Linked DNA regions of Bremerella sp. P1. The main gene of each other region encodes a partner of the protein of the gene in region 2 in a complex. Links are inferred from orthologs where the notes say so. Each region holds a gene or a part of one and is shown on either strand. Other genes may lie near its edges.

What was found.
Region 1: the proteins of tsaE (region 2) and tsaD are in contact, whole or in part, in a crystal structure (PDB 6N9A), measured with the Thermotoga maritima proteins. The link is inferred for Bremerella sp. P1 from one-to-one orthologs. Residues at the interface, in WP_004082108.1 of Thermotoga maritima: Leu37, Gly38, Lys46, Lys57, Val59, Lys60, Ser61, Thr63, Phe64, Thr65, Leu66, Met67, Val69, Pro71, Tyr82, Arg83, Leu84, Asp86, Asp88, Phe89, Asp93, Ile128, Asp130, Glu131, Arg134; in WP_004082750.1 of Thermotoga maritima: Cys10, Asp11, Arg49, His50, Leu82, Gly84, Gly135, Gly136, Glu154, Thr155, Leu156, Asp157, Asp158, Ser159, Glu162, Asp165, Lys166, Arg169, Leu170, Tyr175, Lys213, Thr214, Leu217, Tyr218, Gln221, Arg222, Asn324.

What each region holds. Positions count from the first base shown.
Region 1 is NZ_CP118164.1:4,788,471-4,791,737, forward strand. What follows is about bases 234-3,177. They hold tsaD (tRNA (adenosine(37)-N6)-threonylcarbamoyltransferase complex transferase subunit TsaD), read right to left. Parts: upstream 2,245-3,177; coding sequence 1,222-2,244; downstream 234-1,221. Other genes in these bases: PSR63_RS20095 (hypothetical protein), read left to right, coding at 234-1,138; PSR63_RS20105 (S41 family peptidase), read right to left, coding at 2,261-3,177. Also shown: more of PSR63_RS20095, read left to right, coding at 1-233; more of PSR63_RS20105, read right to left, coding at 3,178-3,267.
Region 2 is NZ_CP118164.1:6,861,991-6,865,303, reverse strand. Bases 4-2,993 are described here. They hold tsaE (tRNA (adenosine(37)-N6)-threonylcarbamoyltransferase complex ATPase subunit type 1 TsaE), read right to left. Parts: upstream 1,739-2,993; coding sequence 1,268-1,738; downstream 4-1,267. Other genes in these bases: PSR63_RS27755 (trypsin-like peptidase domain-containing protein), read right to left, coding at 2,837-2,993; PSR63_RS27760 (thiamine-phosphate kinase), read right to left, coding at 1,752-2,669; PSR63_RS27770 (hypothetical protein), read left to right, coding at 834-1,250; PSR63_RS27775 (hypothetical protein), read left to right, coding at 4-687. In the rest of the region: more of PSR63_RS27775, read left to right, coding at 1-3; more of PSR63_RS27755, read right to left, coding at 2,994-3,313. UniProt on the Escherichia coli protein: Required for the formation of a threonylcarbamoyl group on adenosine at position 37 (t(6)A37) in tRNAs that read codons beginning with adenine.

The DNA.
Region 1 (3,267 bases), 2.1 Mb from region 2 along the record:
CGCTCCGAAGCAAGATATCGAACGTGCTCTGATGAGTGCTATCGATTTCTCGAGCGGTCCTAACCACATGCTTGTCGTCGCTTCTTTGATGTCGCGATTGGACTTGGATGCCCGAGCTTTGAAGCTCTACCAAGACGTGGCTCAAATGGAACCACTCCGGCCAGAGCCTTATTCCTGGGGCTTGAAAGCTGCCAAGCGTCTGGAAGATAACGAAGCAATTCGCTGGGCCTGCATTGGGATTCTCTCACAGGAATGGCCGAAGGAGCATCTTGATATCCGTCAGGAAGCTTTCAATACGGCCAAGGCACAACTTCAGCAGTTGCTTGCCAACAAGAAGAATGATGTCGCTGAGAAGTTCAGCGAAAACATCCGAGAAGCACTGGTTCGCGATGCGATCGTGAAAGTGACCTGGTCGGGTGAATCCGATCTCGACTTGATCGTGGAAGAGCCTAGCGGCAGCGTCTGTTCGCAGCACAATCCGCGAACCATCTCGGGTGGTATCTTCCTCGGGGACGCCGTCTCGTCGCTGGCTGATGCTGGTACGGATGGTGCCTACGAAGTCTATGTTGTCCCCAAGGGTTTCAAGGGTGACTACAAGATGCTGGTTCGTAAGATTTGGGGCGATGTGACTGCTGGTAAGATCACCGTGGACGTGTTCACCAACTACGGTACGGAAGACCAACGCCACGAGCGTCAACAACTGGAGCTTGGCAAGGATGGTGCCCTCGTGACGTTCACGGTGCCGGAAGGCCGTCGTAAGGAGAGCCTGTCCGAGCAACAAGTCCAGGTCGCTGTGGAAACCCAAGCGGCAATGACTCGTGAGCTGGTCGCAGCCAAGCTGAACAATGCTGCCGAAGGTTCAACCGCATCCGAAGAATATGTTGCTGATGTGAACGACGGATCGAACGATTTCGTTCGCCGCGTCCGTAATTCGGTTGGTTATCGCCCGGTGATCACGACGCTTCCCGAAGGTACGAACTTCTCGGCATTCGCCGTGGTTTCGGCCGACCGTCGTTACGTGCGATTCAACGGTACGCCGTTGTTCTCGTCGATCGGTGAAGTGATCTCGTATACGTTCCAGGGTACGAACACCGGTGCGATGGGGAATACGGGCGGCAATACGGGCAACATCTTCTAAAGAAATGCCCTACGGGTTCGGGGTAACGTGCCCGAACCTTTTGGTTGCTCTTCGTCAAAACGGTGAAGTCGACCGTCGACTAATTAGTTACGAATCAAGCCGGGTATCGCGTCGAGTGAGAGATCATCGACCTGCCCGGCTTTTATTTTTTCTATCGCGATCGCGCCCAGGACGGCGTTATCCGTGCACAGGTGCATCGGCGCGATTAGCAGCTCTCCGCCGGCTGCCGAGACTTCTTCTTCCAGGGCAGCTCGGAATCGCTTATTGGCAGCCACGCCTCCGCCGACACAGATCCGCTGAATTCCCGTCGACTTCATTGCCTGCATCGTCTTCCCCACCAGGCAATCGACGACCGCCTGTTCGAAGCTGGCGGCAATATCGGCCTTACGTTGTTCGCCGATCTCCAACGATTTGAAGTCAACCGCTCCGGGGCCAGCAATTTCGTAGCGTACTGCCGTCTTTAGCCCACTGAAGCTGAAGTCGAGTCTGGACGAATCCTTGAGAAACGGGCGGGGAAATGCGTAGGCGTTGGGGTCACCGTTCAAAGCGCACTTGGAAAGGGAGGGTCCACCTGGGTAAGGTAAACCAAGCATGGAAGCGACCTTGTCGAACGATTCGCCTGCAGCGTCGTCGATGGTGCCGCCAAGGGGCTGGAAGTCGAACGGACTCTTGCAGTGGTAGATCGTCGAGTGACCACCACTAATGATCAGCCCGATGCAGGGAAAAATTGGCTTTTGGAAAGCAACCTGGCAAGCATAGATATGCCCCTGCAGGTGGTTAATGCCGATCAGCGGCTTGCCCAGTAGCCAAGCCAAGGTTTTAGCCGCGGTAACGCCTACGAGAAGCGAGCCTGCGAGCCCTGGCATGTTGGCGACGGCAATGGCATCGATATCCGTCAGCTCGATATCGGCTTTCCGAATTGCCTCGTCAATGACGGGCAAGCATCGTTCCAGATGGGCCCTGGCGGCGATCTCCGGAACGACACCGGCAAACCTCTGATGAAGCTCATCCTGCGAAGCTACGACCGAGGACAGGACCTGTAGATCGTCGGTGATAACGGCTGCGGCAGTCTCGTCGCAGGTCGATTCAATCGTCAGAATTTTCATCGCTTGGGCGTGCGGTTCAGGAAGAAGAAATCGCCGCCTTCAGGTGTTCGAGCCCTTTGCTTAACACCGGGTCGATTTCAGAAAGTTCCGGTTGTGGGGCAGGCGGGTGTGGAATGATCGTATCCTGATCTCGCAGTCGACGGTAGGTATGGTAGGCCACTTTCTGTTCTCGGCTCATCTTCACGTCCATGCCATCGTCGGGGGAAACGCCCCACTTGTCGCTTTCGGTATCCCCTTCAAAGCGGTGGATCTTCTCGCCGCTGGGGCGCTGGTATCCAGCAGTTGTAAGCTTTAAGGCGCTCTTGCCTTCCTCTAGCTCGATGATGTTCTGAACGCTGCCCTTGCCCCAACTGCGTTCGCCGATAATCGTTGCTCGATCGTGGTCTTGTAGGCAGGCCGAGAGTATCTCGCTGGCACTAGCGCTGTAGTGGTCGATCAGAACGACCATGGGGAAGTCAGGCAGTGTCCCGTCCTTCTCAGCGGTCCAGACCCGTTTCGGTGAATTACGTCCTTCGGTGCTGACGATCTTGCCTTCGTCGATAAACATGTCGCAGATCTCAACCGCAGAAGTGAGAAGACCACCAGGATTCGATCGAAGATCAAGCACAAGCCCCTTCATGCCGTCGTCTAACAGTCGGGTGATTGCCTGATGCAAATCGTCGGCGGTGTGCCGGCTGAACGCCGAGACCCGCACGTACCCGATCTTGTCGGCGTGATCGAACATGAAGTCCCAGTTGCCGCCTTCCAGCCGTTCGTCACCCAGGACCGTTTCGATCTGGACCATTTCGCGGCGGACATTGACTTTTTCACTGCTGAAGGTGCTCGGGTGATAGACCGTCATCGTAACTTCGGTGCCGACCGGGCCTTTCAGCTTCTTGATGGCATCGTCAATTGAAAGACCCTTGGTCTCTTCCCCTTCAATGTGGGTGATGCGATCGCCGGCAATAATCCCGGCCTCGTAGGCCGGTGTACCAAACAGAGGACTGGTCACCACCAATTGCCCGTCCCGTGTTGAAATTTGAA
Region 2 (3,313 bases):
ACTCCGCCACCACAGAAGATGACGTCTTCTCAGTGCACCTACTGCGAAGCGGAATTGGAGATTGACCAGGCGGTATGGAAGTCGGTGGGCCTGCATCCACCGCAGCGGCGCAATATCGACCATGTGCCGGTGACCCTGCTACTGCGTGAAGAAGGCCCGACGCTGACGATCACGGCCGACTGGAATCGGGCCGGCGCTTTACCTGTGGTTGTGGTGACGGCTGCGATCGTCGGTCTGGCAATGGCCGGGTGTGTGCTGATGCTCTGGCTCGAAGGCTGGTCGATCGCAGGCTTTATTCAGGGAGGAACGCTGTTCGGATTTCTGGCGTCTCTGCTGATCGGAGTTCCGGCAACCTGCTTGGGCTACCTGGCTTTATGCCAGCTGATCAACCGAACCCAAGTGACGGTCACTCCCGCATGGATTCGTGTCTCCAGTGGCCCGCTTCCGATGAGAAACACTCGGCAGCTTCCGGCCGAACAAATCAAGCAGATCAGTGTCCATCCTTCGGCCTACATCAACGCGCGGGGTAAGGCCCGCGGCAGCTACGATCTGGATGCGGTATCCGACTATGGAGCCACGCTACCTCTGCTGATCGACCAAACCGAGCTGAAGGGATTGAGGACGATTGAGCAACTAATCGAGCAGCGACTGGAAATTGCGGATAAGGTCGTTTCAGGAGAAGCTTAGGTGTGGAAACAGTTATGGTGGATGGAAATGCTCGGATAAACTAAGTGCCGAGTTAGCACAGCTGGATCTAGTCAAGATTCACGAGCAAAGTGCGAATCACAGAAGTCGCAAAGCCTTTTCCCTGAAAGTTCAAACGGATGTTCATCATGCATCGACTGCTTTCCCTCGTATTGCTGACCCCGTTGTTCGTTTACGCGGGTTGCAGCCAGTCGCCGGAGATACCGATTCCTCCTACCTCCGGCGACTTCGTCAAAAGCGAAGACGGTGTCGGGACGGCGAAGGTGTTTGGCATTGACTTCCAGGTTGCGGTGAGTGCCGGTGGCGCGAGCACGGAGGATGAGATTCATGCCGATTTCCTCGAGCCTGAAAAATCGGGTGCCTCGAAACGTTTCACTCTGGGTGACGAAGCCGTGATTCAACTCGATAGCATCAACGAATCGGAAGTTGAATTCGTCTATAACGATCAAGACTACGGCACACTCAAGGTGGGTGACCAGGTCGTGATTGATGCCGAAGGAAACGTGACGGTCAACGGCACCGAGCGAATGCCGGCCGCTGAGTAGTCGACCCAAGCTTTGGTTTACAAAGCGTCCTTCACCTGCAGTGGCACGTTTTCCAGATCTTCCCCCACGGACGAGATCGTGAACTGCCGGGCAGTCTCGCCCAACACTTCGATATCGATCCGCAGGTAGTCGTGCGGCAGGCAGTTCTCGACGCGGTCGGCCCATTCCAGCAGGGTGATGCCGTCGGAATCGAAATACTCTTCGGGCCCTAGTTCCAGAAACTCGTCATCGTCTTTGATGCGATAGACGTCGAAATGGTAGAGCGTCTTGCCGCCAAAGTAACGCTGCATGATGACGAACGTCGGGCTGATGACGTCTTCTGCCGGGATACCCAGGGCGTCGGCCATGGCTTTAACCAGCCGCGTCTTGCCGGCCCCGAGCGTGCCGTTCAGTGCGACGACGGTCCCTGGCGGGATGGCGTCGGCCAGAATGGTGCCGAGCTTCTTGGTGTCGTCTTCGCTGGTTGCTTCCCAGGTGATGCTGCTCATGGTGGGTATTGGGCTATTGGTGCGAGAAACCTTCCGGCTCCAGGGGCTGTCGCTGGCCTGACTCGTCCAGCAGGAACAGGTCGGTGCCTGATTGAATGGTTCCTATTTTTGTCACTGGGGTCGACTCCGTCCATTGGGCTTCCAGCCGTTCGATTTCCGCTTCCGGTACCGTGAACAAGAGCTCGAAATCTTCGCCGTCGTTCAGAGCATGCCACCACGCAGGCTTGCCGGTCGAGTGGTTCATCTGACGGGCCGCGTCGGAAATGGGAAGCGCACGGACGTCGATCTCGGCTCCTACACGGCTCCGTTGGCAGAGGCGTGGCAGGTCGATCGAGATGCCGTCGCTGATGTCCATGCCTGCGGTCAGACCGCAAATCTCGCGAAGCCGGATCGCTTCTCGCACACGAGGATGGAAGTCGATGTGGTCGCCCAGGATGCTGCCACCGAGGGTGCCTGTGACGTAGATCGCGTCCCCAGGCCGGGCTCCTTCGCGCAGCAGCGGCTTATCGAAGGGACATCGCCCTAGCACCGTCACGCTGACGGCCACTTTGCCGGGCCACGTGTTCGTATCGCCACCCAAAATTGGGCAGCCGTATGTTTCGCCTAGCTGAGCGGCTCCCTCGTAGATTCCTGTCGCCAGGTCGAGCGAGGCGTCACCTTGGGGCAGAAGCAGCGTGAGGAACGCTCCTACGGGCTCACAGGCCATGGCAGCGATGTCACTGAGGTTGATGGCCAGTGCTTTGCGACCAATCTGCTGCGGCGTGACATCCGCCAGGTGGAAGTCGGTCTCGTCGGAGATCAGATCGGTGCAGACGACCAGCTTTTGAGCGGCTTGCCACGATAGCACTGCCGCGTCGTCGCCGATGCCAATGCTATCGGGCGAGATGGATTGCTTCTGAGCGGCGAGATATTTGAGGAACGCTTGTTCCACGATCAAAGCCTTTCACAGGAACGTTTAGTTTGCCTGTGAATTATAAGAGAGCGATGCTGCGAGGGAGAGCCCCTCACCCTAACCCTCTCCCCTCAGGGGCGAGGGGACAAGATGCTCGCCCCACGCCTATCGTGGCGTGGGGAAAGGAATGTTGCAGCGAGCCAGTCTTATCGCTGCGTGACCTGCTGGGTGGCGGCCAGGCTGATGTCGCCGTACAGGGTGTCGCGTTCTCGCAGAATGTAGAAGCGAATCGCACCGCGTGTGGTCACCGACTTGTTCTTCAGAATGTAGTCGAGGTTCTCGTACGAGATCGTTTCCCAGTCGTGCATGCCGACCAGGATGTCACCGGTCTGGATGCCTTCGACTTCGGCTGGGCTGCCAGCTCGCACGGCGGTCACTTGCAGGCCACCGCGGTATCGGCTGGAAAGCTGAGCGAAGTCATTCTCTGGCATCGGCTTCACGCGGACACCCATCGTTCGCCAAGCCAGGTCGGAAACGTTGGTCGCTCCGCTAACGCTCTTGGTGACGATAGCCAACTGCTTGCCGGTTTCGCCAGCTCGGTCGACTTCCAGAGTCACTTCTTCGTTGAGCGTGCGGTTGAGCAGAGCCAGTTCCACGTCGAGCTGACGTTGAATGCTTTGTTC